Regions from separate parts of the Bradyrhizobium sp. HKCCYLRH2015 genome, predicted to be linked through region 3. Evidence: predicted binding sites of a transcription regulator. Region 3 holds the regulator's gene; each other region holds the start of a gene.

Region 1 (11,392 bases), on a different contig from region 3:
GAAAGTCGTCCGTCGCGCGTCTCGTGATGCGGCTGATCGAGGCCGATCGCGGCACGGTGCGGATCGGCGACGTCGATCTCACGGCGCTGGAGGGCGGCGCCTTGCGTGCGCAGCGTCATCGCATCCAAATGATCTTCCAGGATCCGTTCGCCTCGCTCAACCCGCGCCGCAAGGTCGGCCGCATCATCGCCGACGGCATGGTCGCGCGCGGCACGCCGCTCGATGCCGCGCTGAAGCGCGCCCAGGAGCTGCTCGGCATGGTCGGGCTCGACGCGGGCGCGATCGGCCGCTATCCGCACGAATTCTCCGGCGGCCAGCGTCAGCGCATCGGCATCGCGCGCGCGCTCGCGCTCGATCCGGAGATCATCGTCGCGGACGAAGCGGTGTCGGCGCTCGACGTGTCCGTCCAGGCGCAGGTGCTGCGGCTGCTGGAAGATTTGAAGGCGCGCCTTGGTCTGTCGATGCTGTTCATCACGCATGACCTGCGGGTGGCCGCGCAGATCTGCGACCGGATCGCCGTCATGCAGAAGGGCGAGATCGTCGAGCTGAAGCCGACCGCCGCGCTGTTCGCCAATCCCGAACACGCCTATACGCGCGAGCTGCTCGCTGCCGTTCCCGGCCGCAAGCACGGAATGGCGTGATTGTGCGTAAACCGACCGCCGGTCGGAACCATGGCGCATCGTGCCGGGCCGGGTTCAATTACTTGCAACATCTTCGGCGTATTTGGATTATAATAGCATTGGACCCCGATGAGGCCGCAGGGTGGTCGCCCTAGCTGGTCCGCGCCAAGACAGCGGGCTCGTGCTCCCTCTACCCGAGGCTGTCATTGAACCGTGCCCATGAAGCGTCAGTCTCGACAGGATGTCGCAGCGGCGTTCACCATCCCAACGAGGACTCTCATCATGTCGGAGCGCAAGCCAACGGCCGCCGTGCGCGAGGCTCAAAAAGCCTTCAAGCCGGCCGAGCCGACGAGAAGCGATTATGAAAAGGCACAGGCCGCGTTCGATCAGAACCGCGAGCGGCTGAAGGCCGAGCGCTTGGCGCGTGAAGCGGCTGACAGCGCCGGCAAGCAGCCGAAGAAGCTGGCGTGAACCGCCAGCCTCGTCCCGTCGATTTCGGCGGGCATGCCGTCGCTCGCTCAGCTGCGCGGAGGCGTAGCGGTGAGCTGGCCCTGCGGCCGTTCACGATCGGTGCGCGTCGAGGTCGTTGAGGGGAGCGCGCCCGGCCGCGCCGCAGGCACCTTCTTGACCGGCGCCGGCAGCAAGCCTTCGCGGATGGCCTGCTTGCGCGCGACTTTGCGTTGGCGCCTGATCGCATCGGATTTCTCGCGCGTCTTGCGCTCCGATGGCTTCTCGTAGGATCTACGGCGCTTCATCTCGCGGAATACGCCTTCGCGCTGCATCTTCCGCTTCAGGATGCGCAACGCCTTCTCGACGTCGTTGTCACGAACAAGAACCTGCAAAAGTGTCCTCCTTGTCTTCATCTCTATCGATGAAATTCGGTTGGCGAAGCCGATCGGCGCTGCGGCGGGGAGAGCGGCGCGCTCAGCTGAGCGGCACCAATGAAACGTGTTGCTCACAATGTGATGAGGCACGATGCGTGCGAGACACGGTGATCCCCTTCGTCGGAAGGCGGGAGCACGAGTGTCTCTCAGCCATCGATGGCCAGGCCGTTACCGATGGTGCTGTGAAGATAAGGGCAATCTGCTGATATTGCCAGCGCGAGCCGACTCAACGGTTCCGGCCCTCGGCAAACTATATTCGCCGCGCGGCCTTGTAATCCCCCAGAAAATCTCTACCTTGAGGTAGTTCGATTAGCCGCTGTGCCTTTCTGAATGTGCCTGTGGGCTATTTCCAAAAGTCATCGCTCAGTTGAATGAGATCGCGTGATGGTCGCGCGATGAATGATTTGGAGATAGACATGCAGGGTACCGTCAAGTGGTTCAATGGCCAGAAGGGCTTTGGTTTCATTCAGCCGCAGGATGGCGGGAACGACGTGTTCGTTCACATCAGCGCGGTTGAACGCGCTGGTCTCGCCGGTCTGGCTGAGGGCCAGAAAGTCAGTTTTGAGGTCAAGACGGACAAGATGCGCGGTAAAACCAGCGCAGAAAATCTCGCGCTGGTCTGACCGTACTGATCAGACGTCTCTGACGTCTTAGGCCATTTCACGGATGTACTGAAATGGCTGGTTTGCCCGCTCGATCCTGTATTGAGCGGGCTTTCTGCGTCTCGACGGTAACCCGCATCTCCGGAAGGATCAGTCGATGGCTACCAAGAAGATGTCAGAGCGCTCCCCCGAAAGCATCGCGCGGTCGGAGCGCCAGCGCGTCGCCGCCGAGGACGGGGCGAAGGCGCGCGCCGAATGGGATCAGCGCGCGATGGCGGTCCGCAAGAACATGGAGCGGCTGCGCGTGTTGCGGCTCGCCAAGGAAGCGGAAGCTGCGCAAGCGGGGTCTGATGCGGCGCCTGCGCCGAAGCGGCGCAAGAAGGTCGTTCGCTAGGGCTGCTTCATCTCGCCTTCCGGCGTCGGGTGCCCGGTGGAATTATCGGAACTTCGTTGCCGGTGCTCGAACAGACGGGCGATCCATGCCTGATTACTACGCCCCAACCGTGTCCCGCGTACAGACCCGACCTTCGTACCGAGGAGGCTGACGTGGCCAAGCCGACCGCTACAGACGTTCGCATTGCCAAGGATGAGACGCAGCGTGGAGCCCAGACGATCGCATTCGCGCTCGCAATCGGCGCAACACGGCAGGTCTGTCATCTCGAGACCTGCTTCTGCACGCGCAACCAGGCGTTCGCCTATCTGCAACGGAACCGCACGGCGTTCGAGCAGATGGCGCGCGAGCAGTTTGCCCGTGGCGAGGTGACCGACGGCGTCATCCATCTGCGCATGATCTGAGGCGATCCGCCACACGCGGGCCTCAGAAGGCCCTGCCCGACGCGCAACGCGCTGTTGCTGCTACTCCGCCTTCTGTTTGACCGGAAGCGGAATGCGCTCATAGGACGCGGGCAGGTTGACGGGGCGATAGTCCTTCGATTCCGCGATCCGCATCAGCACGCTCTCATGAACGAAGGCGCCGTCGGGGATGAAGCGCGGTTCGCCATTCGGAATGTAGAAGCCGAAATGCGCCTTGCGTTCCGGCCATTCCTTGTACGTCGCGCTCTTCGGCAGCCATTCGAGCACCCGCCAGGCCGCTGTCATCGAATCGTGCAGCGGTCCCTGGACGCTCGGCGCCACATAGGAGAACGGACTGTTCTTGCGCTGCACGCCCCAGGCGAGCTGATTCACCGTGCGCGGATTGACCGTCAGCCCGGCCTCGACCGCCTCGTCGATCATCCACAGCAGCGGATATTTCGAAGCCGCCGACCGGACCTCGGGATAGCCGCCGCCGACGTCGGAATGCACGCCGGCGAACCACACCTGTTTGGCGTCCTGCGGTCGCGCCTGCGCCTTGTTGAAGCGGTTTGGCGTGAAGGTCTGCGGCATGCCCCACGGCTTCAGCCGGAACATGCAGCGGCGCTCGTCGATCGCCGCAGCCTGGCGGAAGATCTTCACGCTCGGGTTCTCGATCGTGAAGGCGAGCTCCTCGAGGCTCGGCAGCGCGAACAGCCGGTCGGTGCGCGGCACGATCACGCTCGCCACCGTGTCCCACACGCCGACGAAATGGATTGTCGGCCAGCGCGCCGAGGTGATCCGCGCGAACTGCGCGGCGTGGTCGTCGCGGCTCTCCGGGATCGGCCCGTCCTCCTCGGTGCTCTCGAGCTCCTTGGTGATGCCGCGCCCGGCCTTCGGATTGTCCGAGGAGTACTTCTTGTAGGCGATTACGCCCGGGCCGACGAGATTGATCTGACCCGGCGAGATCAGCCCGATCTTGTGGATCAGCCCGGCCAGCACGCGCACGGTGTAGGCGCCCCGCGAGAAGCCGAACAGAAAGATGCGGTCGCCGTCCTCGTAATGCGTGGCCAGGAAGGAGTAGGCGTTGATGACGTTGTCGTCGAGGCCGTAGCCGGTCGCGAGCCCCAGCACCATGTTGAAATTGGCCTTGAAGCGGTGCCAGGTGTCGGGCTGGGTCAGCGTGCCGACGCCGGGATCGTAGAATACGGCCTGATGCGGTGTCGTCTTGTCGGTCTTGCGCAGGCAGCGATAGAGCTTGAGTACGTTCGAGATGTTCTCGCTGATCTCGTTGCCGGTGCCGTCGCAGCAGATGACAATATTCTTCATGGCAAAGGAATGTCCGCAATAATGCTACCGCAACGAGTGTAGAGCATCCGGCTGGTGTTGGGGAGGTCGGTTCCCTATGGCACTTCGTCTGGGTCGCTGTTGCGCGCGGCGCGGCCGACATGGCGGAGTGACTGCTGGACGCCGTTGTACGAACGGATGGTCACCCGACTTGTCCTGCCGCCCCGCGCCGGCTGCCTTGTCCAGAGTTGTCAGTTGGTCACGGCATCCGCAAGCAAAACGGCCGGATCTCTCGACCCGGCCGTTTCGACATCTCGTTCAGCTCGAAGCCCCGCTCGTGACGCGTCCGGCTTCTGCATCAATCTTGAATTTCGGTTGGCTCTCTCAGCTCGCCTTCGCGACCGGGGCAGCGTCCGCCGCCTTCTTCTCGATGGCGCGCTTCAGCTCCAGCGCGCGCGGCGACAGGGTCGCGGCGTTGGCCTTGAGCAGATAGGCGTCGAGGCCGCCATTGTGGTCGACGCTCTTGAGCGCGTTGGTCGAAACGCGCAGGCGCACGTTGCGGCCGAGTGCATCCGAGATGAAGGTCACGTTGCACAGGTTCGGCAGGAAGCGCCGCTTGGTCTTGATGTTGGAGTGGCTGACCTTGTGGCCAACCTGGGGACCCTTGGCCGTCAGTTCACAGCGCCGCGACATGGCAATAAATCCTCTCTCATCCCCGCACCCTTCGTCCGCCTATGTCGGCGGGCCGCGGGGGTCCAAAACTCGTCCAGCTCGTCTCTGGGAGATGCGGTCCTATAGGGGGGATGCGGCTTTTCGTCAAGGTTTTGAAGGCCGCAGCAAATACAGGGAGCCGGGCCGGCGAACCCGGAGGACGCGACCCATGCCTCCTCCTGGTCGGGCCGAAATCGCCGACCAGCAGAAAAGCAGGCGTGTAATCAATAGTATAGCCGGCAGTTTAGACCATATAAAGGGCGCATTCGGACGTGATGGATGGATATCCCGCGAACGGTCTGGAATGGCGGCATGCTGGCGCGGTCGGAGGTTCGCGGCTCGGTTCCGGCAGCGCTGCGGACGACGGTTCTGAGTGCTGTTCAGGCGCAAAGCGCTGGACAAACCGCCATTGTCGGACGGTTCGCGTTGTTTGAAGGCGTTTTTGGCTTAAGTAGCAAGGACGGCGCGTCGGATCGGTCCGGCGCTCAGGCAGGCGGATCGGCAGGATCATTCGTCACGTGACCATCATCTCGGTTCCCTCATTTCTCTCGGGCCGCCTGGCCGCGGCCGGGGCAGCGCTCTGCCTGTTGTTGCTGGCGCAAGGCGCCCAGGCGCAGGCTCGGTTGGACGCTCAATACGAGGCTTCCCTGGCCGGCATCCCCGTCGGCAAGGGCACCTGGGCGGTCGAGATCGGGGATGATCAGTATGGTGCTGCGGCTCAGGGCGGCACCGCCGGCCTGCTCAAGAGCTTCTCGCAAGGATCGGGCACGGGCTCGGTGCAGGGACGCGTCGTCAACGGCGCCCTGGTCGGCCAGAGCTACCAGGCCTCGACCTCCACGGGAAAGAAATCGGAGCAGATCCGCATCAATCTGCAGAACGGCACCGTGAAGGACTTCGCCATCGAGCCGGCGCCTCCAGTCGATCCCGACCGCATTCCGGTGACGGATGCCCACAAGCGCGGCGTGCTCGATCCGATGACGGCCTCTCTGGTGCGGGTGCCGGGCAATGGCGAACTGCTGTCGCCGGACTCCTGCCGCGGCGCTGCGCCCGTGTTCGACGGCCGCATGCGCTACGAGCTCAAGCTCGACTACAAGCGCATGGAGAACGTCAAGGCTGACAAGGGCTATCGCGGTCCGGCGCTGGTCTGCGCGATCTACTTCACGCCGGTCGCGGGCTACATCCCGGACCGGCCGGTCATCAAATATCTGGCTCAGGCCCGCAACATGGAGATCTTCTTCGTGCCGATCGCCGGCACCCGCGTGCTGGTGCCGTTCAAGATGGTGATCCCGACCCCGCTGGGGACCGCGATGCTGGAGGCGACGTCGTTCATCACCCAGGCGGCGCCGCACGTCGCCAAGACCCAGTAGCGCCTCGTATCGCTGCTCCTCCACATCCGAATCTCGTCGCTGTGGCACGGCCCCGTCAGCGGCTGAGCCGCAACAGCGGCCGTGGCGTGAAGGTCTGGCGGCATGCCGTCCGCTCTCGCTTGAATGCGATGGAGATTCCGCGTTGACCTCCGATTTGCCGGTCCCCGTATGGATGCTGTCTGCTGCGCGTGAATCCGTTTGACTCTTCCCTGATTCTGATTCGACTCGGGACGCCCTGAAATGCGCGCCAGTTCCATCGCGAAAGCGTTGCTTGTGGAGCCCGCGAAAACTTGATCTAGTGCTGGCTTGATCGCAGAGCGCGAGATGTTGCGGTGAACGAAGCCTGAAAGCCGACAGAGTCAGCGATTCCTTCGCGATTCGTTCTCAAGGCGTTCCGAAGCTTAAGCTGCGGCACTATATGCGTCACAATGTGAGACAGGGGTCAGCATCTCAGCCTCTCCAGACACACGACAATTCCGCATCCGTCGCGCGTGAACGACGCGCTTCCAACGCCGGCTTCGAGACCCACATTTAACGAATGGCTTTTTCGTCCTCTTCGGCTGCCTCGCCTTTCGAGCGCACGTCCGACCGTGCTCCCGGAAGCGGCGTCACCGCCGTGCTCGGCCCCACCAACACCGGCAAGACGCATCTGGCGATCGAGCGCATGCTCGCGCATTCCTCCGGCATCATCGGACTGCCGCTGCGGCTGCTCGCGCGCGAGGTCTACAACAAGATCGCCGATCGCGTCGGCAGCGAGGCCGTCGCGCTGATCACCGGCGAGGAGAAGATCAAGCCGAAGAACCCGCGCTATTGGGTGTCGACGGTCGAGGCGATGCCCAGGGATCTCGACGTGTCGTTCCTGGCCGTCGACGAGATCCAGATCGCGTCCGATCTCGAGCGCGGCCATGTCTTCACCGACCGCATCCTCAATCGCCGCGGGCGCGACGAGACGCTGCTGCTCGGGGCTGCGACGATGCGCCCCATCATCGAGCGGCTGTTGCCCGGTGCGTCGATGGTGACACGGCCACGATTGTCGCAGCTCGAATTCGCCGGCGACCGGAAGATCACGCGGCAGCCGCGCCGGACCGCCATCGTGGCGTTCTCGGCTGACGAGGTGTACGCCATCGCCGAGCTGATCCGCCGCCAGCATGGCGGCGCCGCCGTGGTGCTGGGATCGCTGTCGCCGCGCACGCGCAACGCGCAGGTGGCGATGTTCCAGAACGGCGACGTCGACTATCTCGTCGCCACCGATGCGATCGGCATGGGGCTCAACCTCGACGTCGATCACGTCGCCTTCGCATCCGACCGCAAATATGACGGCTATCAGTTCCGCCGGCTCACGCCGTCGGAGTTTGCCCAGATCGCCGGCCGTGCCGGACGCGCGACGCGTAACGGCACGTTCGGCACCACCGGACGTTGTGCGCCGTTCGAGCCCGAGCTGGTCAATGCGCTCCAGAACCACACCTTCGATACCGTGAAGGTGCTGCAATGGCGCAACTCCAGGCTTGATTTCGCGTCCTTGAGCGCGCTCCAGGTCTCCCTGGCGATTACGCCGGGGCATGACGCGCTGACGCGCGCGCCGACCGCGGAGGATCTGCGCGTGCTCGATCATGCCGCGCGCGATGCCGAGGTGCGCGACATGGCGCATGGCGCTGAAGCGGTCGAGCGTCTCTGGGAAACCTGCCAGATTCCCGACTATCGCAGGCTGTCGCCGGCTGCCCATGCGGAGCTGGTGACCACCGTGTTCGGCTTCCTGATGCAGAAGGGGCGTATTCCGGACGCCTGGTACGCGGCCCAGGTCGATCAGGCCGACCGCGTCGATGGCGACATCGATACGCTGTCGGGGCGGATTGCACAGATTCGCACCTGGACCTTCGTGGCCAACCGGCCCGACTGGCTGCGCGACCCTGATTATTGGCAGGGGATTACCCGCGAACTCGAAAATAAATTGTCAGACGCCCTTCATGAACGGCTCACGGAGCGTTTCGTTGATCGTCGTACCAGTGTATTGATGCGGCGCCTGCGGGAGAACAGTGTTTTGAATACGGAAATCGGCAAGACCGGCGAAGTGATCGTTGAAGGGCACGCGATCGGCCGCCTGGATGGATTCACCTTCGCGCCCGACGCCGCCGAAGCCGGCTCGGAGGCCAAGGCCTTGCAGGCTGCTGCCCAGAAGGCGCTGGCCGGCGAGATCGAGGCGCGCGCCGAGAAGCTGTCCGGCGCGCCCGACGAGCACATCGTGCTCACCGCCGACGGCACGATGCGCTGGACCGGCGACGCGGTCGCCAAGCTGGTCGCGGCCGACGACGCGCTGCATCCGCGCCTGCGCATCATCGCCGACGAGCGGCTGACGGGTGCTGCGCGCGACAAAGTCCAGGCGCGGCTCGATCTGTGGCTGAAGACGCATATCGAGAAGCTGCTCGGCCCGCTGTTCGAGCTGTCCAAGGCCGAGGACATCACCGGCATCGGCCGCGGCATCGCGTTCCAGCTCGTGGAGGCGCTCGGCGTCATCGAGCGCGCCAAGATCGCCGCCGAGATGAAGGATCTCGACCAGCCGTCGCGCGCCACCTTGCGCAAATATGGCGTGCGCTTCGGGGCCTATCACATCTACGTCCCGGCACTGCTCAAGCCGGCGGCGCGCGCGCTCGCCGCGCTGCTGTGGGCCGAGAAGCAGGGCAATGTCGACATGTCCGCGCTGACCGGCGCCCAGCATCTGGCGAGCTCGGGCCGTACCTCGTTCCCGGTCGACAAGGCGCTGCCGCGCGATGCCTATCGCGTGCTCGGCTATAAGCAGGCCGGCGAGCGCGCCGTGCGCGTCGACATCCTGGAGCGGCTGGCGGACCTGATTCGTCCCGCCCTGGCCTGGCGCGACAATGCGCCGGGCGAGAAGCCGGCCGGCGCCTTCGACGGCCGCGGCTTCGTGGTGACGCAGGCGATGACCTCGCTCACCGGCTCGGCCGGCGAGGACTTCGCCTCCATCCTGCGCGCGCTCGGCTATCGCATGGAGAAGCGTCCGCCGCTGCCGCCCAAGCCGATTGAGAAGCCCGTCGAGGCTGCTGCCATCGCGGAAGCTGCTGCTGCCGAAGCCGCTCCGGCAGATGCGCAGGCTGTGCCGGGCGAGGACCTCGCAGTTGTCGCCGGCGAGCCGGCCGACGAGCAGGTTCCCACCGTCGCGGAGGCCGCCGTCGCTCCGGTGACCGAGCAGGCCGTCGCCGTGCCCGCGATGGTCGGTGAGGAGCAGCCGGAAACCACGTCGGGATCGGCCCTGGCATCGCTGCCGACCGTCGATTTCGTCACGCCGGATGTGGCGGACGCCGCTTCCATGGCCGAGACGGCTGCCGAAAGCGTCGTCGCCGAGGCGGAAACCGCCGTCGCTGCGGATGCGCCGCAGCCAGAAGCCGCGGAGGCCGTTGCGAACGAGGCAACAAGCATCGGCGACGCTTCGGCTGAAGCTGCCGCGGCGGAAACTGCTGCTGGATCGACCGCCACCGAGGCTTCTCCCGCCGAGGCCTCGCCTGCTGCCGAGCCCGTCCTGGTCGAGGTCTGGCGGCCGGGCGGGCGGTCGGAGGAGCGCAGGCCGCGCCACGACCATCATCATCGCGGCCGGCCCAACCGTCCGCAGCATGAGCGCGGGCAGGGGGGCGGCGGCGGTCAGGCATCGGCCGGGACCGCTCCGGCCGAGGGCGGCGAGGCGCGCGAGCGCCATCACCGCGGCCATGGCCGGCGCGACCGGATGAAAGAGTTCGGCAAGGACTTCCGCAAGGGTCCGCCGGAGGCGGGTGCGGCGCCAGCCGAGGGCGCATCGGCGCCGGCGCGCGAGGATCGCGGGCCGCGCCGCGATCATGATGCCAAGGGGCGCGACCAGAACCGGGATCGCAACAAGGGCGGCAAGTTCGGGGGCGACCGCGAGGGGCGCGGTGGCCGCGACTTCGGCAAGGGCGGCCGCGACAAGCGCGACAGCGGCCCGGCGCTGCGGCCCTACGCATCGAGCAGCGGCGGCGGCCGGGATCGCGACCGTCCGGTCGATCCCAATTCGCCGTTTGCCAAGCTTGCTGCGCTCAAGGAGCAGCTCGCGGGGAACAACCGCAAGGACTGAGCGGCAAGATCGGTTGGCAAGATTGGTTGGAAGGACAACGCCGACGTCCGACACCCCGTCAGAGCGCCAGCGCATCGACAAATGGCTGTGGCATGCGCGGCTGGTGAAGGCGCGCACCAGCGCCGCGGCGCTGGTGTCGTCGGGGCATGTCCGGGTCAATGGTGTGCGCGAGACCTCGCCGGGCCATGGGGTGAAGACCGGTGATGTGCTGACCATCGCGCTCGATCGCAGCGTGCGCGTGCTCAAGGTGACCGGCTTTGCCGCGCGTCGCGGCGACGCCGCGTCCGTGCGCGGGCTCTACGACGACCTCGAAGGTCGCGGCCGAAGTTGATTGGTTGCGCCGGCGCAATTCCAATTCAGTTCTTCGCCCCGCTTCACTTGCGGCACACCACGTCCTGCGCTAGTCCAAGCCAGCCGATTTGTCGATCCGTTCCGGAGCCCTGGATGACTTACGTCGTCACCGAAAACTGTATCAAATGCAAATACACCGATTGCGTTGAGGTCTGCCCGGTAGACTGCTTCTACGAGGGCGACAACATGCTGGTGATCCATCCGGACGAATGCATCGATTGCGGCGTGTGCGAGCCGGAATGCCCGGCCGACGCGATCAAGCCGGATACCGAGCCGGGGCTGGAGAAATGGCTGGGCGTGAACGCCGAATATGCCAAGTCCTGGCCCAATATCACGCAGAAGAAGGACCCGCCGGCGGATGCCAAGGAGCACGACGGCGAGGACGGAAAATTCGAGAAGTATTTTTCATCGAAGCCGGGCGCCGGAGACTGACGGGTCACCTCTGCGCTGGCGCGAGAGCGGCGCCGGCAATTCTGCCGCTGGCCGTGGCTGATTGGAATCGCCACGCGGAAACAATGGCCTAGAACGAGATTGCGGCGAGCGGGAACCGCCGCATGAGTTGTTCTATTCCGGCACGCTTCACTTAACCCTAACTTCGTGGACCCGTCACAATACCGCCCCTGCGGCCTCTAAATCATTGATTTTTGCGGTAAATGTGCTATATATAGCACATTCTCAGAGCCGA
Region 2 (11,392 bases), on a different contig from region 3:
GAAGGTCAGGCGGTCGCGGATCTCCTTGAGGATGCGGGTGGCGATCTCGGTCTGCTGCGCGTTCAGGGCCTTCGGCACCTCGGCAAACCATTCGCCGGCAGCCTTGACGGAGAGATCGCTGATTTCGCCGATGTGCTTGCCGCCGACCTTGACGCACAGCGCCTCGGGCTTGAGCCGGAAACCCTTGCAGCCGGCGCAGGGCACGTCGTTGAAGTACTTGCCGAGCTCCTCGCGCGCCCATTCGCTCTCGGTCTCGCGGAAGCGGCGCTCGATGTTGGTGATCACGCCCTCGAACGGCTTCTTGGTGTCGTAGGCGCGAACGCCGTCCTCATAGGTGAACTTGATCTCGTCGTCGCCGGAGCCGTGCAGCAGCGCGTTCTGCGTCTTCTTCGGCAGATCCTTCCACTTGGTGTCGAGCGTGAACTTGTAGAACTTCCCCAGCGCGGTCAGCGTCTGCAGGTAGTAGGGCGATGACGACTTGGCCCACGGCGCGATCGCGCCCTTGCGCAGCGTGACGTCCTTGTCGGGGATCACGAGGTCGGCATCGACGTGCTGCTCGACGCCGAGGCCGCCGCATTCGGGGCACGCGCCATAGGGGTTGTTGAACGAGAACAGCCGCGGCTCGATCTCGGGGATGGTGAAGCCGGACACCGGGCAGGCGAACTTCTCGGAGAACAGGATGCGCTCGGGCCCGCTCTTGTCGTGGATCTTGGCCACCTTCTTCTTCTCGTCATGGCCGGGCTTGACCCGGCCATCCATCTCCTTCGAAGAGGATGGATCACCGGGTCTCGCGCCTTCGGCGCGGCCCGGTGATGACGAGGAAGGGGCTGCATCCGCGAACTCGATCACGGCCAAGCCCTCGGCGAGCTTCAGCGCGGTCTCGAAGCTCTCCGCCAGGCGCTGGCCGATATCGGGGCGCACGACGATACGGTCGACGACGACATCGATGTCGTGCGGGAACTTTTTGTCGAGCGTGGGCGCCTCGGCGAGCTCATGGAAGGTGCCGTCGATCTTGACGCGCTGAAAGCCCTTCTTGAGATATTCGGCGAGTTCCTTCTTGTACTCGCCCTTGCGGCCGCGCACGACCGGGGCCAACAGATAGAGGCGGGTGCCTTCGGGCAGCGCCAGCACGCGGTCGACCATCTGCGACACGGTCTGGCTCTCGATCGGCAGGCCGGTGGCCGGCGAGTAGGGCACGCCGACGCGCGCCCACAGCAGGCGCATGTAGTCGTAGATCTCGGTGACGGTGCCCACCGTCGAGCGCGGATTCTTCGAGGTCGTCTTCTGCTCGATCGAGATCGCCGGCGACAGGCCGTCGATCTGGTCGACATCCGGCTTCTGCATCATCTCGAGGAACTGGCGTGCATAGGCCGACAGCGATTCGACGTAGCGGCGCTGGCCCTCGGCATAGATGGTGTCGAAGGCGAGCGAGGATTTGCCGGAGCCGGACAGCCCGGTGAACACCACCAGCCTGTCGCGCGGGATCTCGACGTCGATGTTTTTCAGATTGTGCTCGCGGGCGCCGCGGATGGTGATGGCCCGCAGGCTCGACTGGTTGGCTTGCGCGCGCTGCTTGGCCTTGAGCACTTCATCCATGGCGATCGTCCCACGGCGCAGAGTCGCGCCATCGTTGCAGGCGCGTTTCGCCGGGAGCCGGCCATCGGACGCCAGGGGGAAAAGGTATCGTCGGAACGTAGGAAGAACGTGGCCGGATTTCCAGTACCGTCAGCGAATCATCAACAATGCGCTCAGGGAATGGCAGCGAATGGCAGGAGGCTGCCGGTTCCGTCCGGCCCTGTGCGCGATCCCGCAAAGAAAAAGCCTCCGCTCTGGCAGAGCGGAGGCTGTGTGCGTTGGCCCGGAGGCGACGTTCTTAGAAGTGGTAGTTGATGCCGACCTGACCGGAATGCACGTTGAGCGTGCCGGTCGCGAGCGTGCCGAGGCCGGTGAAGGTGTAGCTCTCGCCACCGAAGCTCTTGTAGAGGTACTCGCCCTTCAGCGACCAGTTCGGGGCGAACATGTACTCGACGCCTGCGCCGACGGTCCAGCCCGAGTGGATCTTGCTGTCCGAAACGGCGACGCCGGGAGCCGTCAGCGAGATGCGGTTGTCGGCCCAGGCGTAACCGCCGGTGGCGTACAGCAGGGTCGGGCCGAAGGCGTAACCGATGCGGCCACGGACGGTGCCCCAGTCACGGATCTTCGATTCGGCGGTCACGCCAAGCGCGCCGACGGAGGCATTGATGTCAGCCCAGGCAGCATCGGCCTCGAGGCCGAACACGACAGCACCCTGCTGCCAGTTGTAGCCGACGGTGCCACCGGCGAAGCCGCCCTTCATGGCCGCAAAGTCAGCATCCTCATTGGCGTAGCCACCCATCGCACCGATGTAGAAACCGGTCCAGGTCTGCACCGGCGCGAGAACCGGGGCCTTGGTGTAGGTCGGGCGTGCGGCGAGATCAGCGGCGGCAGCGGGAGCGGCCAGGGCGGCCAGGGCCACGGTCGCGAGCAAGATCTTCTTCATTCCAGTCTCCAGTTTATTCCTCGAAGTCCGCATCGCACCGATAAGCTTACGCACGAAACAGACTCACCCGTTCAAGTTGACGAGGTTCCTATAGCCCGGTTCCGTACGGAATACCGTCACCCTGAAGACACACTCGCGGCCAAACCGCGTTTTTACGGCCCAGTTCCAGAAAGCCTATGTTACTCAATTGCTTGGTTCCGTGTGTGGCGAGCCGGCACGGTGGTATCGGTGCAACAAAAAAGGCCGGCTTTCGCCGGCCTTTCTCGGAACCTGTCGGTTGCAGGTATCAGTATTTGGCAATGACCGGGCCGCCGAAATGGTAGCTGAGGCCGACCTTGACGGTGTGGACGGTGTCCTTCCACTCGGAGCGGTTGGTCGCGAAAGCGCTGTACTGGATCGCGCTCTTGCCGAAGTCGAGATAGTTGTACTCGAGCTTGGCTGACCAGTTCGGGGCGAACATGTATTCCGCGCCGGCCCCGACCGTGTAGCCCCAGCGGGTGGTGGTCTGGCTGAAGACGTTGCCCGGCACGCCGTCGTAGCGGTGCTGCAGTTGGCCCACCGCCGCACCGCCGCTGACGAAGAACAAAGCGGGGCCGACGGCATAGCCGAGGCGGCCCTTGATGTCGCCGAAGCTGGTCAGCTTGGTGAAGAAGGTGTCGCCCACGCCGGCATTGACCACTGCGGAGCGGCCGTTGATGTCGGCCCAGTGATAGTCGCCTTCGAGGCCGAACACGACGTTGTCGACCTGCCAATTGTAGCCGAGCACGCCGCCGACGAAGCCGCCATTGGTGTTGTAGTTCTGGGTGCCCAGGAAGCCCGGCGCATTGAAGCGGCCAAGGAAGGTTTCCTTGCTGGTGCCCCAGCCGCCGCCGCCCTGGATGCCGGCGTAGAGGCCCGACCAGCTCAGGATCTGCGCGACCATGGGCGGCGCCTTGGTGTAGGGCCGTGCCGCCATGTCGGCCGCCGACGCGGACGTGGCGGCCGCGACGCCGGCGAGGGCCGTCGTGATCACAAGCAACTTCTTCATCAAATTCTCCCCCGGGAGGTTGGAATGACAAGCGATGGGCAAGTCATACACAGGGCATCCCGGAGACGCTGTAACGCGCCCGCCACAGAAACGAAAAAGCGTTATAAATCATATATTTAGCACAAAAACGCCGCGACGCTGCCGGGCTGTTGACACGAAAAAGGCCGGCGTGGAGGCCGGCCTTTCCGAATGCGTGCGAGTGGCGGCTTTTTTCAGTAGCGGGTGCCCATCGGCGCTCCGAATCGATAGTTCACTCGGACGGTCGCCATGTCGATGTCCTGCTTGATGGTGTCGACGCGCGACAGCACGGTGGCGGTGGCCGGGAAGCTGATGTCGCGCGAGCCCATGAACAGGTGGTCGTACTCGACGGCGACCGACCAGTTCGGCGCGAAGCCGAACTCGACGCCGGTGCCGACGGTGCCGCCCCAGCGGGTCTCGCTGGCGGAATCCAGCTGCGTGCCGACCGGGAAGGGCGCAGCCGCATTCGCCGTGCCGGTGTATTTGTTGTGGGTGACGGCCGCGCCGCCCTTCACGTACCAGAGCACGTTGCCCCAGGCATAGCCGACCTGGCCGGTGAACAGGCCGATCGCATCGGTCTTGGTGGTGTTGGTGATGCCTGCAGCCAGCGCAGCCGTGCTCGCGTTCGACGACTTCAGGTCGGTCCAGTCGCCCTGGGCCTCGACGCCGAACACCCAGCTCGCCGCCTGCCAGCGATAGCCGACCTGGCCGCCGATGAGTCCGCTCGAGGCATTGTGGCAGCCTTCGGACTGGGTCGGCACGACCGGCACGCCGCCGACGCGATTGAGCGTCCAGCAGTTGTGGCTCCAGTCGGCGCCGCCATTGACGCCGAGGTAGAACCCGGCCCAGCTCGGCAGCGGCGTGACATAGGCCGGCGGCGGCGCCTTGCTGTAAGGGCGCGTCGCGAAGTCGGCCGCGGAGGCCGGCGCCAGTCCCAGCGCCGCGGCTCCAGCGGTCAAGATCAAGGTCGTCTTCTGCATTCGTCTCTCCCCAGTCCCATAACTGTCCTCGCACCGGATCCCTCCGATCCGGGCCCACGCGAAGGTGGCCTGTGGCTGGTTGTAGGAGAGACTGCTTTCTAAACTCGTGATCGGCAGCAGGCGTGCGGCGGGATGTGTCGAACGTGCTTAAGCGCGGGTAAAGATCGCGGCCGTCGCGCCGATCGTGGAGCTGTCCGAGGGCACGCATGGTGAGCGCCTGGCGCGTCAGGCCTCGAGTGCCAGTCTTCGAGCGCGCCAGTCTTCGAGTGCCTATCCTCGAGGGTCAGTGCTTGGAGACGACGGGACCGCCCCAGCGATAGTTGACGCGGACCGTCGCCATGTCGACGTCCTGGCCGACCGCATCGGTCCGGCCCGCGGCTCCGCCGGGAACACCGGAGAAGCCCAGGGTGCGGTTGCCCATGAACAGGTGCTCGTATTCGGCTGCGACCGACCAGTTCTTGGCGAAGCCGACCTCGACACCGGTGCCGACCGCAGCCCCCCAGCGCGTGGCGCTGGACTGGTCGAGAGCCGCGCCCGTTGCCGTGGCGAGACCGTTGTACTTCTCGCTTGCGACCGCGGCGCCGCCCTTTACGTACCAGAGCACGTTGTTCCAGGAATAGCCGACCTGGCCCGTGAACACGCCGATGCCGTTGATCTTGGTCTGGTTGGTCACGGCCGGGGCGAACTGGCTGGTGTTGCTGCCCTTGAGGTTGGCCCAGTTGCCCTGACCTTCGACGCCGAATACCCAGCCGCCAGCCTGCCAGCGATAGCCGATCTGGCCGCCCGCCAGCGCGCCGGTCGCATCGTGGCAACCCTCGGCGTTGGTCGCAGCGACACCTGCGAAGCTGACCTTGTTGGTCCAGCAGGTGCGGGAGGATGCGCCGCCGGCGTTCAGGCCGAGATAGAAACCACTCCAATCATAGATCGTTGTGATCATCGCAGGCGCTTTGGTGAAGGTGCGCGCGGGCAGATCGGCAGCGATGGCCGGCGCAATCCCCAGCGCCAGCGAAGTTGTCGCCCCCAGCAACAGCCTTCTCATCGCATTCCCCAAACCAAGTCCGACGCCCGCACGCACGCTCTCACCAACGCCCACCCGCCGGACCTTGATAGCCCCTTCCGCCGTAAAAAGCCGTCACCCAAAGGACACAACGGCTCGGCAAGTACCGGTTCTGGCACGCAAAAAAAGGCCGGCGCGAGGCCGGCCTTTCGACATATTCGCTCTTGGCGTGCGATCAGTAGCGCGACATGCCCGGACCACCGAAGTGGTAGGAGATGCCGGCCTTGACGGTATGGACGGTGTCGCTCCACTCCGAGCGGTTGGTCGCGACCGGGGAGTACTGGATCGAGCTCTTGCCGAAGTCGAGATAGTTGTATTCGACCTTGGCCGACCAGTTCTGCGCGAACATGTATTCGGCGCCAGCGCCGATGGTCCAACCCCAACGCCAGTCGTTCTGCACGAAGACATTGCCCGGAACGCCATCGTAGCGGTGCTGCAGATCGCCGACCGTGGCACCGCCGCTGACGAAGAGCAGCGCCGGGCCCATCGCCCAGCCGAGCCGGCCCTTGATGTCGCCAAATCCGCGCAGCTTGGTGAAGTAGGTGTCACCGACGCCAGCGTTGACCACGGCCGAGCGGCCGTCGATGTCCGCCCAGTGGTAGTCACCCTCGAGGCCGAACACGATGTTGTCGACCTGCCAATTGTAGCCGATCACGCCGCCGGCGAAGCCGCCGGTGATGTCGTAACGCTGCGTCCCGGCGAAGATGGCTGTATTCGGCGCACCGAAGAAGGTCTCATCGCTGCGGCCCCAGCCGCCGCCGCCCTGCAGACCGAGGTAGAAGCCGGCCCAGGTCGGAAGCGGCGCCGGCGCCATCACCGGGGCCTTCGTGTACGGGCGGGCGGCGAGATCGGCGGCTCCCGCCGGCGTCAGCGCCCCCAAAACCATCAAGCTGACAGCTCCCAGAAAAATTCGTTTCATCCCAAGTCTCCCGCGTTGGGCGTCTCCAAAATGGTCCCCGGAGACGCTCGTCTGTGAAGTTGGTGCGACCACGCCTGCGGCCCCAATCCGTCCGCAAATATACGCGATTCAACCCTGGATACCGTCTCCCAAAAGCCACAGGCGAGGAGGAAGTGGGGCGCGCTAACTTTATGAAAGTTAATCCCTTTTTCGTGATTAGGGGAACTTTTTCCGGGTTCCGCAAAGGGAACTTTCGGTTCCTTCGAGTTCCATGGAACTCGACGCATGGTTGTAGTCATATGGATACGAACAAAACTGGAACAATGGCGATCCGCCTGCTATATGTGGATAAGCAATGGACGGGGCGGGTGGACCGCGCGGCAACCGTATAGGGTCCGCCGCGAGAGGAAGGGTTAGCCACCGGACGCCGTGAGGCCGGTGTGGACGGCCGGTCCGATGATCGAGAACCGCGGGAGAGTGGTGATGGCGGGTAGTGTGAACAAGGTGATTCTGGTCGGCAATCTCGGCAAGGACCCCGAGATCCGGCGCACGCAGGATGGGCGGCCGATCGCCAATCTGAGCATTGCGACGTCGGAAACGTGGCGCGACAAGGCGACCGGCGAGCGCAAGGAAAAGACCGAGTGGCACCGCGTGGTGATCTTCAACGAGGGTCTTTGCAAGGTCGCCGAGCAGTATTTGAAGAAGGGCGCCAAGGTTTACATCGAGGGCGCGCTGCAGACCCGCAAATGGACCGATCAGAGCGGTGTCGAGAAGTACTCGACCGAGGTCGTGCTGCAGGGCTTCAACTCCACCCTGACGATGCTCGATGGCCGGGGCGGCGGCGGTGGCGGCAGCTTCTCCGATGACATGGGTGGCGGCGATTTCGGCAGCAGCGGTCCGTCGATGGCGCCGCCGCGCCGCGCCGTTGCTTCGGCCGGCGGTGGCGGACGCAACAGCGACATGGACGACGACATTCCGTTCTGAGGCGCGTGCGTCCTCGGTCGATACAAGGTGGCTTTCGTCCGTGACGGGACGGGAGCCGGGGCGATCACCTCGGGTCTCGCATTGCAGACGATCGCGCGCGTCTGACGTTTGGTTTGCCTGAGCTGTGCGTAACTTGACCACCGGGGTGTTGCATGAGCTTCGCACCGCTGCTCGCCGCCGAACCCGCCGTCCTGCTGCACGCGGTCGCCGCGATGACGGCGTTCGCACTGGGGCTGCTCCAGTTCGCAGCCCCGAAAGGGACCTTGCCGCATCGAACGCTCGGCTGGATCTGGGTCGCCCTCATGGCTGCCGTTGCGGCCAGCTCGTTCTGGATTCACACCATCCGGCTGGTGGGTCCTTTCAGCCCGATCCACCTGCTGTCGATCTATACGCTGGCCGTGCTGCCGCTTGCGGTGTGGGCTGCGCACCGCCATCGGGTGGCGGCCCATCGCCGGGCCATGATCACGCTGTTCTCCGGCGCCCTCGTGATTGCCGGACTGTTCACGCTCATGCCTGGACGGATCATGCACAAGGTGGTCTTCGGCCCATAGCCAAACAGGGTTCCCGGAGCCTGCCATGGGCGGCCGCGGCAACCGGTTAAGTCCCTGGAAAGGCGAGCAGAAAAAGCGCGCTCCGAACCCCCTTGGGGGTGGCTAGCGGCAGCGCCATGCGCTATATGATTCCAAGCGATTTTCGCGTGTCAAAACCGACCGGTATCCCCTTTGTCCGATAAAGAAGATGAGAAGCCCGGCGAGCCGGGCGGACCTTCCGACATTCGTCCCGTTTCCATCCTCGACGAGATGAAGCGCTCCTACCTCGATTACGCGATGAGCGTGATCGTGTCGCGAGCGCTGCCCGATGCGCGCGACGGCCTCAAGCCCGTGCACCGGCGCATCCTGTATTCGATGTACGAGCAGGGGCACACGCCCGACAAGAAATACGTCAAGTCCGCGCGCGTGGTCGGCGACGTCATCGGTAAATACCATCCGCATGGCGATCAGTCGATCTACGACGCCATGGTGCGCATGGCGCAGGACTTCTCGATGCGCGTGCCGCTGATCGACGGCCAGGGCAATTTCGGCTCCGTCGACGGCGATCCCCCCGCGGCCTATCGATACACCGAAGCGAAGCTCGCCAAGTCGGCGATTCCGCTGCTCGACGACATCGACAAGGACACCGTCGACTTCCAGGCCAACTACGACAATTCCGACAAGGAACCGTCGGTTCTTCCGGCCAAATATCCGAACCTGCTGGTCAATGGCGCCGGCGGCATCGCGGTCGGCATGGCCACCAACATCCCGCCGCACAATCTCGGCGAGGTGATCGATGCCTGCATCGCGCTGATCGACAATCCCGCGCTCACGATCGACGACCTCATCAACATCATTCCAGGGCCGGATTTCCCCACCGGCGGCATCATCCTCGGCCGCGCCGGCGTCCGCTCGGCCTATCACCTGGGCCGCGGCTCGATCATGATGCGCGGCAAGGTGACGATCGACACGATCCGCAAGGATCGCGAGGCGATCATCATCTCCGAGATTCCCTACCAGGTGAACAAGGCGACGATGGTCGAGCGCATCGCCGAACTGGTGCGCGAAAAGAAGATCGAAGGCGTCGCCGACCTGCGCGACGAAAGCGACCGCGACGGCTACCGCGTCGTCGTCGAGCTGAAGCGCGACGCCGTGCCGGACGTCGTGCTCAACCAGCTCTACAAGTTCACGCCGCTGCAGACGAGCTTCGCCGCCAACATGCTGGCGCTCGACGGCGGCCGCCCGCAGACGATGACGTTGAAGGACCTGCTGACGATCTTCGTCGCGTTCCGCGAGCGTGTCGTCACGCGCAGGACCAAGTTCCTGCTCAACAAGGCGCGCGACCGCGCTCATATCCTGGTCGGCCTTGCCGTGGCCGTCGCCAATATCGACGAGGTCATCCGGGTCATCAGGACGTCGCCCGATCCTGCGACCGCGCGCGAGGCGTTGATGTCGCGCGACTGGCCGGCGCGCGACGTCGAGGCCATCATCACGCTGATCGACGATCCGCGCCACCGTCTTTCCGAGGACGGCACCATCCGGCTGTCGTTCGAGCAGGCCAAGGCGATTCTCGACCTGCGCCTGCAGCGCCTGACGGCGCTCGGTCGCGAGGAGATTTCCGACGAGCTCGACAAGCTCAAGGTCGAGATCAACGACTATCTCGACATCCTGCGCTCGCGGGCGCGGGTACAGGGGATCATCAAGGACGAGCTCGCCGCTGTTAAGGCGGAGTTCGGCACGCCGCGCCGCACCGTGATCGCCGAGCAGGAAGGCGAGGTCGAGGACGAGGACCTGATCCAGCGCGAGGACATGGTCGTGACCGTGTCGCACGCCGGCTACACCAAGCGCGTGCCGCTGTCGGCGTATCGGGCGCAGCGCCGCGGCGGCAAGGGCCGCTCGGGCATGCAGACCCGCGAGGAGGATTTCGTCAGCCGGCTGTTCGTGGCCTCCACGCACACGCCGGTGCTGTTCTTCTCGTCGCGCGGCCAGGTCTACAAGGAGAAGGTCTGGCGGCTGCCGATCGCGGCGCCCAACGGGCGTGGCAAGGCGCTGATCAACATCCTGCCGCTGGAGCAGGGCGAGCGCATCACCACCATCATGCCGCTGCCGGAGGATGAATCCTCCTGGGCCAATCTCGACGTGATGTTCGCGACCACCGGCGGCAACGTCCGCCGCAACAAGCTGTCGGATTTCGTCGACGTGCGCCGCTCCGGCATCATCGCGATGAAGCTCGACGAGGGCGAAGAGATCGTCAACGTTCAGATCTGCACCGAGCGCGACGACGTCCTGCTCACGGCGTCGGGCGGGCAGTGCATCCGCTTCCCCGTCACCGACGTGCGCGTCTTCACCGGTCGGACCTCGATGGGCGTGCGCGGCATCGCGCTCGCCGGCGGCGACAAGGTGATCTCGCTGTCGATCCTGCGCCATGTCGAGACGACCTCGGACGAGCGTACGGCGTACTTGAAGATGCGCCGGGCGATGTCGGGCGATGCTGCCACCGAGGAGCCGGTCGAGGCCGAGGGCGAGGAGGCGGCCGCTGGCGCGATCCAGCTGTCGCAGGAACGCTATGTCGAGATGTCGGCGCAGGAGCAGGTGGTGCTGACCGTCTCGGTCAACGGCTACGGCAAGCGCACCTCGTCCTACGAGTACCGCACCACCGGCCGCGGCGGCAAAGGCATCGTCGCGATGTCGGTCAACAACCGCAACGGCAAGCTCGTCGCCTCATTCCCGGTCGAGGATGGCGATCAGATCATGCTGGTGACGGACAAGGGGCAGTTGATCCGTTGCCCCGTCGACGGCATCCGCATCGCGGGACGCTCGACGCAGGGCGTCATCGTGTTCGACACCGCCGATGATGAGCACGTCGTTTCGGTGGAGCATATCGGCGAGGAGGCCGAGAACGGCAACGGGAACGCTGACCAGGCGAATGGCGAATAGGGCGTAGCGAATAGCGGACGACGCAGGTCTTTCGCTGTTCGCCTCACTGCGTCCGCTCGACCGAGACCATCCTGGCCTCGCGGATGGTTCCCCGGGTTCCGGCGCTGCGCAGGCAGCCCGCCTCGAAGTTGGGCCAGGCCTGCTGCGAGCAGTCGCGGCCGATCGGGCGGATGTCCAGGCGGTCCGCCTTGGCCAGCGGACGCGGCACGCTGGCTTCGACCTGGGGAGCGAAGCCGGGCAGGAGGGTGATGCCGGCAGCCACCAAGCCGGCTGCTGCGACTGCAGATAGCGCTTTGATCATGACGGTCCCCTGTCTGGGCCGTTCGGCCCGTGTTCGTTAACGATTTGATAACCAGATCGGGTTTCGAGACGTCTTCGCGGGACGGGCGAATTGGTTTCGTCTCGGCGCGAGCGTGTTTCATGTCGGATGTTCCGACGAAACA
Region 3 (7,803 bases):
TATGCGGCGCTGGCCGGTAACGAGGTGGTCGGACGCGGCTTCGCCATTCCCTTCGCCTTTGGCATCGAGGGCCGCCGGACGCTGCCGGATGCGGGCTGGGACGAGGTGATCCGCTGGGGTCACGAGGATCGCCTGCTGGGGCGGCAGCCGACGACGATGAGCGCGCTCGAGATCGCGCTGCTGCCGAAGGCGCGCGTGCCCGGCAGCTCGCTCGCCATGCTGGCGGCGCTGAAGGACGGCGCGCGCGCAAAAGGCTTTGCCGAGCTGTACGCGCCGGTGCGGCCGAACCAGAAGCATCTGGTGCCGCGGACGCCGATGCGCGCTTATCTCGATCAGCGGCGCGAAGACGGCCAGCTCGCGGATTCCTGGCTGCGCACGCACATCCGCATCGGCGGCGAGATCGTCAAGATCGCGCCGTGCTCGATGACCATCGTCGGCACGCTCGCCGAGTGGTCGCAATGGACCGGCGTGACCTTCGATCGATCGGGTGAGATCGAGATCCCCTGTGCTCTCGTGCCTGTGCTCGCGTCGGTCGCGCACGACCATGCCGCCTATGTCGAGCCGAATGTCTGGATTCGACATCCGCTCTAACAGACCGCACGAAAGCCGTCCGCCCGTTGCAGATCGTCCGCGCCATGATCAACGCGCCGGCACGGCGCGTTCGTCGAGAAATCCGATCACTGCATCGAACGCCTGCTGTCGATTCCGTTCCATCAGGACCATGTGCGTGCCCTGGCCGATCTCGACCAGGCGCTTGTACGGCGCGCTCGCGAGTCGAACGAACAGGTCGTGCGCCATCTCGAAGCTGACATCCACATCCCATTCCGCCGAGAGCAGGAGAACCGGGCAGTTGATGCTGCCGGGATCATAGGTCGGCCTGGCCGCGGTCCAATGCGCGCGGACGTCCTGTACCGCGCCCGAGGGCGCGCGGATCGCGTCGGGGTACGGCGAGTCCGGATCGGTCGCGAGCGTCGCCTGCGCCCAGGTCTCGAACCAGCCGTCCGGAATCAGCTTGTCCCGCGCGTGCTCCGGAGCGGCGCCGCGCCATGCCGCCTCGAACGCGCGCGGGGTGACGATCCGATAGGCGCCGAGCGGTCCGCCGGCGTCGATGCGCAGCGGCTCGCTCGACAGCCAGAGCGGCGTCACCAGGATCAGCTTCTCGAGCTTCGCGTTCGCCGCGCTCGCGAACATGCCGGCGATCGTGGCGCCCCAGGACATGCCGAGCACATTGACGCGCGGGATATCGCGATGCCGGCGGATGAAATCCACTGCGGCAGAGAAATCGTCCACGGCGGTCCACGCATTGGCCAATGGAGAACCTTCCTCTGGCGCGCGCGACATCTCCGGCGGCCGGCTGGAGCCGCCGTAGCCGCGCGCGTCGACGGCCCAGACGTCGTAGCCGGCCTGCGCCAGCACATCCATGAAGGAGGCGCCATCGACCGCGACGTCGAACAGGCTCGCAGACGAAAAGGTGGCGCCGTGCATCATCACCAGCGTGCGCTCGGCCGAGAAGCGTTGCAGGTCGTGCCGGCGCTTGTTGATGAGCTGAAGCTGGACGTCGGACACCGGACCTTCGATCAGGCGGCGCTCGGAAACGATGCGCGAGGAGAACGTTGCATTATCGATCATGGCCATCTCGGATCAGGCGAAGTGCCAGGCAAACCGGTCGCCGTCGCGGCTGACGCGCCCGGCCGAGGACTCGGCGAAATGGGTGGTGAACACGAGGGAGCCGGTCTCCGCGGCATGGTTCATCGCCCATAGCCGTGAGGTCCGCGCCGCCTCCGGGAATTCGCAATAGACCGAATTCCAGTCCGGATGCGCGACCTGCATCGGATGATGCAGCACATCGCCCCAGAACAGCGCGCGCTCGCCACGCGAGCTGAAGCTGATGCAGGCGTGATCGATGCTGTGACCGGGGCTCGGCACAAAACGGAAGCCGTCGACGACCTCGCTGCCATCGACCGTGATCTCGCGCGCGAGGCCGGCCTCGACGATCGGCAGCACGCTGTCTTCGTAGACCCCCGGCATCGGTGGATGCAGCATGGGTCCGAGCCCGGCCGCGTCCCTGATCGCGGCGTTCGAGCCGTCGCCAGCCGAGAGGGCGGCGACATAGGCGCGCTCTCGGCCCGAGAAAACGTGCCGGGCGTTCGGAAACACCGGCATCCAGCGGCCATCGGCAAGCTGCGTATTCCAGCCCACGTGATCCGCATGCAAATGCGTCATCAGGACGAGGTCGACATCGTCGGGGGCGACGCCGGCCGCCCGCAATCGGTCGAGGAACGGCTCGTTCAGGCGATGCAGAACGGCCGCGCCGGGCCGCTCCTTGTCGTTGCCGGTGGCCGTGTCGATCAGCACCACGCGCTCCGGCGTCCGCACCAGCCAGCTATGGATGCTCAGGCGCAGCGATCCCGTGCGCGGATCGACCGATCCCGGCCCGAAACGGCCGCGTTCGCGGGCAATGCTGGCGGCGTCCACGCCTGGAAACAGAAACTCGCCCTCGACCGCATCGAGACCGATCTCGAAAATCCTGCTGATGGTGGCGTCCCCGACGCGATAGGTCGTGATGTCCTGCATGTTTGGCGGCCTCGATCCGAACGGTGATCTTGTCTGGGCCGAGATCTACGATTAGGTCATGCATTCCTCAAATCGATCCAACTCATGCAGTCCATCGATCATTTCGATCTTCGCTCCTTCGACCTCAATCTGCTGGTCGCGTTCGACGCGCTGATGCAGGAGCGCAGCGTGACACGCGCGGCGGCGCGCCTGAAGGTGGGGCAGCCGGCGATGAGCCATTCGCTGTCGACGCTTCGCGTGCTGCTGCAGGATGAGCTGTTCGTCCGCGTCGGCACGATCATGCAGCCGACCCCCAAGGCTGCGGTGCTGGCCGGACCGGTTCGGGCGGCGCTGGCCCAGATGCAGGCTGCGTTGCACGCCGCACCGGAGTTCGACCCAGCGACCGAGCAGCGCACCATCCGCTTGGGATTCTCGAGCGAGGTCGAGCTGCTGCTGATCCCCGAACTCACGGCGGAGCTGCGTCGAACGGCGCCCGGCGTGCGGCTTCTCAGCCGTCCGACCGAACGCAACGAGGTGCATCGTCTGCTCGACGAGGGCGCCTTGGATGTCGGCGTCGGCTGCTTCGAGGCGGTGGCGCTGCGGCACCGATCCCAGTTCCTGTTCGAGCAGGCGCTGAGCTGCGTCTACAATCCAAAGCGCATCGCGATGAAAACACCGATCGGCCTGGATGCCTATCTGTCGCTTCCGCACGCACTGGTGACGCTGACCAACAGCCTGCAGGGCTGCCTGGAGGCGGCGCTGGATGAGATCGGCACCGAGCTCAACGTGGTCTCGGCCTCCTCGGATTTCCTCAGCGTGCTGGCGACGGTGGCCGCGTCACCGGTGATCACCACGATCCCGACCCGGATGGCAAGGCTCTACGGACCCCGGTTTGGGCTGGCGCTCTGTCCGGCGCCGTTGAAGTTGCGGCTGCCGGCGGTCTCGATGGTCTGGCCGCTGCAGCTCGATCGTGACGCGGCATCGGTCTGGCTGCGGAACATGGTGGCGGACATCCTGCACACCACCGAGCGCGCCGCCTGTCGCGCGGCTGCCGGATAGCTCCGTCGGGACTCCGTGTGCACGTGAGCAGATCGCGACTGCCCCCCGGCATGATTGCAGAGTCTCTCGCGCGATCGTGAGGCGGCGGGCCACGCGACGCACCTTCAGACGATCGGAAAGCCGGGAGCGGCTTAGGCTCTTGGCCACCCCGTGCGCGTTCGGTTAGAAGGCGATTCAGTCGATCTGCCCGTCTTCGTCCGAAGGTAATCCCATGGCCCTGATGCCGGTCTCCGATGCGTTGTCCGCGGTGCTCGCCGGCACCGAGCCGCTGGCTGAGGAAATGGTCGGGCTGGACGAGGCCTATCACCGCATCCTGGCCCGCGACCTCGCGGCGCTGCGGACGCAGCCGCCCGAGGCGATGTCGGCGATGGATGGCTATGCGGTGCGCGCGGCCGACGCAGCCAAGGCCAAGGCGCGGCTGAAGGTGATCGGCGAGGTCGCGGCGGGACGGCCGTTCGATCGCGTGGTCGGGCCCGGCGAGGCGGCGCGGATCTTCACCGGCGGCGTTGTCCCCGCAGGCGCCGACGCGGTGGTGATCCAGGAGGACACGATCGCCGAGGACGGCCATGTCGTGATCACCGAGGCCGCGATCACAGGCCGGCACATCCGGCCGGCCGGCGTCGACTTCCACCAGGGCATGGTGCTGCTGAAGGCCGGGCGCCGGCTCAGCGACCGCGACCTATCCCTGGCGGCCAGCATGAATCATCCGGCGCTGCCGGTGCGGCGGCGGCCGAAGGTGGCGCTGCTCGCCACCGGCGACGAGCTGGTGATGCCGGGCTCGACGCCCGGCCCGGGGCAGATCGTCTATTCCAACGGCTACGCGCTGCGGGCGCTGGTGCGCAGCGAGGGCGCGACGCCGATCGATCTCGGCATCGCCGCGGATACGATGGCGGCGACGGTCGCTGGAATCCGGCGCGCCCGCGCGGCAGAGGCCGACGTCCTGATCACGACCGGCGGCGCCTCGGTCGGCGATCACGACCTGGTCAAGCAGGCGCTGGAGGCCGAGGGCGTCGAAATGGCGTTCTGGAAGATCGCGATGCGGCCGGGCAAGCCGATGATGCACGGACGGCTCGGCGACATCAGGGTGATCGGACTGCCCGGCAATCCGGTGTCGTCCTATGTCTGCGCCATCCTGTTCATGGTGCCGCTGATTCGGCGCCTGCTCGGCCGCGACGAGGCCGTGATGCCGCGCGAGACCGCCCTGCTCGGCCGCGAGTTGGGGGCGAACGATTCGCGCGAGGACTATCTGCGGGCGCAGCTCGAGGAGCGCGCCGACGGCACGCTGGTAGCCACCCCAGTGAGCCAGCAGGATTCGTCGCTGCTCGGGAACCTCGCGCTGTCGCAGGCGCTGGTGATCCGGCCGGCGTTTGCGCCGAAGGCGCCTGCCGGCAGCCCGTGCGAGATCCTGCGCCTGCCGAACTGAGCCGCTTCCCCGGTAAAGCCCGGTCCGTTCATCATATTTTTAGGATTGCGGAACACACATCGAACATATAGTGTCCGTTCATGATTTGTTTTTAGTATGTTGCGGGCGACGCGATGACGGTCCGACTCCAGGGCGCTCTCAGCCGGCTTGTGCTCAAGGCGCAGCTCCTGGACTCGGACAACAACAAACCGGGGACCAGGTCGAAATGCTGACGCGCAAACAGTACGAACTTCTGCGGTTCATCAACGAGCGGCTCAAGGAAGCCGGCGTGCCGCCGTCCTTCGACGAGATGAAGGATGCGCTCGATCTGCGTTCGAAGTCCGGCATTCATCGCCTGATCACGGCGCTCGAGGAGCGTGGCTTCATCCGCCGGCTGCCGAATCGCGCCCGCGCGATCGAGGTGATCAAGCTGCCCGAGCTGTCGCAGGCCGCGGGCAACCGTCGCGGCTTCACGCCGTCGGTGATCGAAGGCAATCTCGGCAAGGTGCGCACCAGCACTCCCGCGCTAGACGATGGCGAGCGCCCTGTCGCGGTGCCGGTGATGGGCCGCATCGCCGCCGGTACCCCGATCGAGGCGCTGCAGACGCGCAGCCACACCATCAGCGTGCCTGCCGACATGCTCGGCAACGGCGATCACTATGCGCTCGAGGTGCGCGGCGACTCGATGGTCGATGCCGGCATCCTCGACGGTGACATGGCGCTGATCCAGCGCAACGAGACCGCCGACACCGGCGACATCGTGGTGGCGCTGATCGACGATGAGGAAGCGACCTTGAAGCGCTTCCGCCGCCGCGGCGCATCGATCGCGCTCGAGCCGGCCAACACCGCCTACGAGGTGCGCATCCTGCCGCCGAACCGGGTGAAGATCCAAGGCAAGCTGGTCGGGCTGTACCGCAAGTACTGATCGCGAATGGGATCGGTCGATCGGCGGCGGGCGCACGCGCTGTCGCCGCCGAGCGAGAAGCCAGCCAAGCTGGAAGCAGCCAGCAAAATACGCCACACGCGAATGCACTTCATGATGTGCAGCGCGGCATGCTCAAACGCTTGTGATCGGCCGCGGGCACACGCGATGCAGATCAGCGCAGAATTGCCGCGAAGCGCGCGCTAACATCACCATCGATGTCCACTCTGATAGAGGCCTGCGCCTGTCCGGGGGGAGCGTGGGTCGGCTATCTCTCAACGAGGAGCGATCCGATGTGTGACTACAGCCTCCATGCGGTTGCGTCCCGTCCCGCCAAGGTCGGCGAGACGTTGATCTCGATGACCTTCCGTGGCACCGCCACCCGCGGCTTCGCGTTGGAGAGCGAGCCGACCGTCGCAGTCTGCATGCTGCCCGGCACCGAGTTGGCCTTCGCCGAGGACGTCCGCTACGACAGCCGCTGGCTCTGGACCCGGACGATCCGCGAGCGCGTCGCGAAGTTCAACAGCATCGAGACGCACATTCCCGATCGCCATCACGACGCGATCGAGTTCGCCGACGGCCGCCACGTGCTGGTGACCCAGCTCTGCGAGGGCCAGCGCGTCACCGTGCTGCAATTGCCGGTCAGCAAGCAGCCGGCAGAGCGCCGCCCGGACATCGCCGAGGACGTGCCGACGTCGCAGGCCACACCGATTCGCCGCATCAGCATCACCTGAGGGTCTGCGCGTCGGCATTTCTGTCGGTCGTGAGCGCGCTTTCGAAGGTGGGAGACTTGGTCAACTTGGGTTCTGCAAGCGCAAAGTCCTCTCGGGCGAATCTCACGCCCCGGCATCGCATCGGATAGGAACGACATCCCTCGGCCGGCATTGTTTGCCGGGGGAGCTTGCTGCCGTGGTCAACAAGATCGATTGGAACAAGGCCGGCCGATCACCGAGCCCGGCCGCTATATGCTTGCGTTCGGATGGCTGACGGTCACGGCTGATGACGTCGCCATCTGGCAACGCTATCCGGGTGCTGCGTTCACGCTGGTCGAAGGGCCCTCGCTGTTCGATGGACCAGACGACACCGAGTATCATCTCGGCACCTTCGAGCTGCCCGGCGCTCAATCCTGCTCGCCCTGCTCCGTCTCCGGCGGCGTCGCGTCCTGAAGCCGCGCGGCCGGCGCACGCGGCGTCAGCGTCGTGTCGAACTCGCCGGCCTCGGCGGGCGCCGGCCACCATGGGCGGTCGGTGCCGCCGGCACGCGCCGGCGTCACGGCGAAGCCTATGCCCTGCTGCACCAGCAACAAGGCGCCCTGCTGCCGCAGCCGCTCGCGATCGATCACGGCCGCCGCGCAGGATGACGGCGCGGCGCGCGCGGTGACGATCAGCGCGACACGGGCGCAATCGTCGGCGAGCGCCTCAGCGCGCAAGGTCATGGCGGCGAAGCGGCCGTCGGCCATCGCGACCACGCAGCCCGCCTCGTCGCAGGAGACGCCATCGGCGAGCGAGGCGTCCGCCGGCAGCCGGGCATCGGCGTCGGCCGCGAGCCACTCCTTGGTGGCGAACACATCCTTGCCGGCGCGCATCACATGCAGGCGTCCGTCACGGCCGCGCACCGCCACCGCGCGCCCATCGCCGGCGACCAGGACGTCGGGCAGCGGCGTCGCGGCCGCCCAGGCGGTGGCGGCCAAAAGCCCCATGGCGCCCAACCAGCGCAGCGGTGTGCGCAGCAGGCCGATCAGGATGACGCCCAGGCTGGCCAGGATCAGCGGGCCGATGCCGAAGGCCGGGATGCGCCCGACCGCGCCCGGCAGCGCCGCCACCCAGCGCGTCACCGCGATCATCCAGTCGATGCCGAGGCCCATCAG

The links. The regulator LexA, encoded in region 3, represses DNA repair genes until DNA is damaged. The targets are predictions, from matches to a motif close to TGTTCNNNNTGTGTTCNG.
Region 1: the regulator LexA is predicted to act here: its motif matches at 6,640-6,657, upstream of ACQR1H_RS08400 (helicase-related protein).
Region 2: the regulator LexA is predicted to act here: its motif matches at 6,804-6,821, upstream of ACQR1H_RS13435 (single-stranded DNA-binding protein).

The regions. Positions count from the first base shown of each region.
Region 1 is NZ_JBNPUO010000003.1:69,842-81,233, forward strand. It holds gene ACQR1H_RS08350 (ABC transporter ATP-binding protein) at 1-641, shown strand, start outside; gene ACQR1H_RS08355 (hypothetical protein) at 903-1,091, shown strand; gene rpsU (30S ribosomal protein S21) at 1,139-1,462, opposite strand; gene ACQR1H_RS08365 (cold-shock protein) at 1,921-2,127, shown strand; gene ACQR1H_RS08370 (transcriptional regulator) at 2,264-2,500, shown strand; gene ACQR1H_RS08375 (hypothetical protein) at 2,653-2,901, shown strand; gene ACQR1H_RS08380 (T6SS phospholipase effector Tle1-like catalytic domain-containing protein) at 2,962-4,224, opposite strand; gene rpmB (50S ribosomal protein L28) at 4,567-4,875, opposite strand; gene ACQR1H_RS08390 (hypothetical protein) at 5,173-5,415, shown strand; gene ACQR1H_RS08395 (DUF3108 domain-containing protein) at 5,484-6,260, shown strand; gene ACQR1H_RS08400 (helicase-related protein) at 6,799-10,356, shown strand; gene ACQR1H_RS08405 (RNA-binding S4 domain-containing protein) at 10,430-10,687, shown strand; gene fdxA (ferredoxin FdxA) at 10,801-11,139, shown strand.
Region 2 is NZ_JBNPUO010000004.1:509,374-520,765, reverse strand. It holds gene uvrA (excinuclease ABC subunit UvrA) at 1-1,596, opposite strand, end outside; gene ACQR1H_RS13460 (outer membrane protein) at 1,874-2,518, opposite strand; gene ACQR1H_RS13455 (outer membrane protein) at 2,805-3,545, opposite strand; gene ACQR1H_RS13450 (outer membrane protein) at 3,758-4,543, opposite strand; gene ACQR1H_RS13445 (outer membrane protein) at 4,827-5,582, opposite strand; gene ACQR1H_RS13440 (outer membrane protein) at 5,776-6,519, opposite strand; gene ACQR1H_RS13435 (single-stranded DNA-binding protein) at 6,982-7,482, shown strand; gene ACQR1H_RS13430 (DUF2306 domain-containing protein) at 7,635-8,033, shown strand; gene gyrA (DNA gyrase subunit A) at 8,205-10,949, shown strand; gene ACQR1H_RS13420 (hypothetical protein) at 10,993-11,250, opposite strand.
Region 3 is NZ_JBNPUO010000014.1:600-8,402, forward strand. It holds gene ACQR1H_RS31125 (hypothetical protein) at 1-591, shown strand, start outside; gene ACQR1H_RS31130 (alpha/beta hydrolase) at 640-1,629, opposite strand; gene ACQR1H_RS31135 (MBL fold metallo-hydrolase) at 1,642-2,574, opposite strand; gene ACQR1H_RS31140 (LysR family transcriptional regulator) at 2,659-3,612, shown strand; gene ACQR1H_RS31145 (molybdopterin molybdotransferase MoeA) at 3,824-5,035, shown strand; gene lexA (transcriptional repressor LexA) at 5,241-5,939, shown strand; gene ACQR1H_RS31155 (hypothetical protein) at 6,230-6,670, shown strand; partial or broken gene ACQR1H_RS31160 (hypothetical protein) at 6,846-7,102, shown strand; partial or broken gene ACQR1H_RS31165 (ComEC/Rec2 family competence protein) at 7,057-7,803, opposite strand, start outside.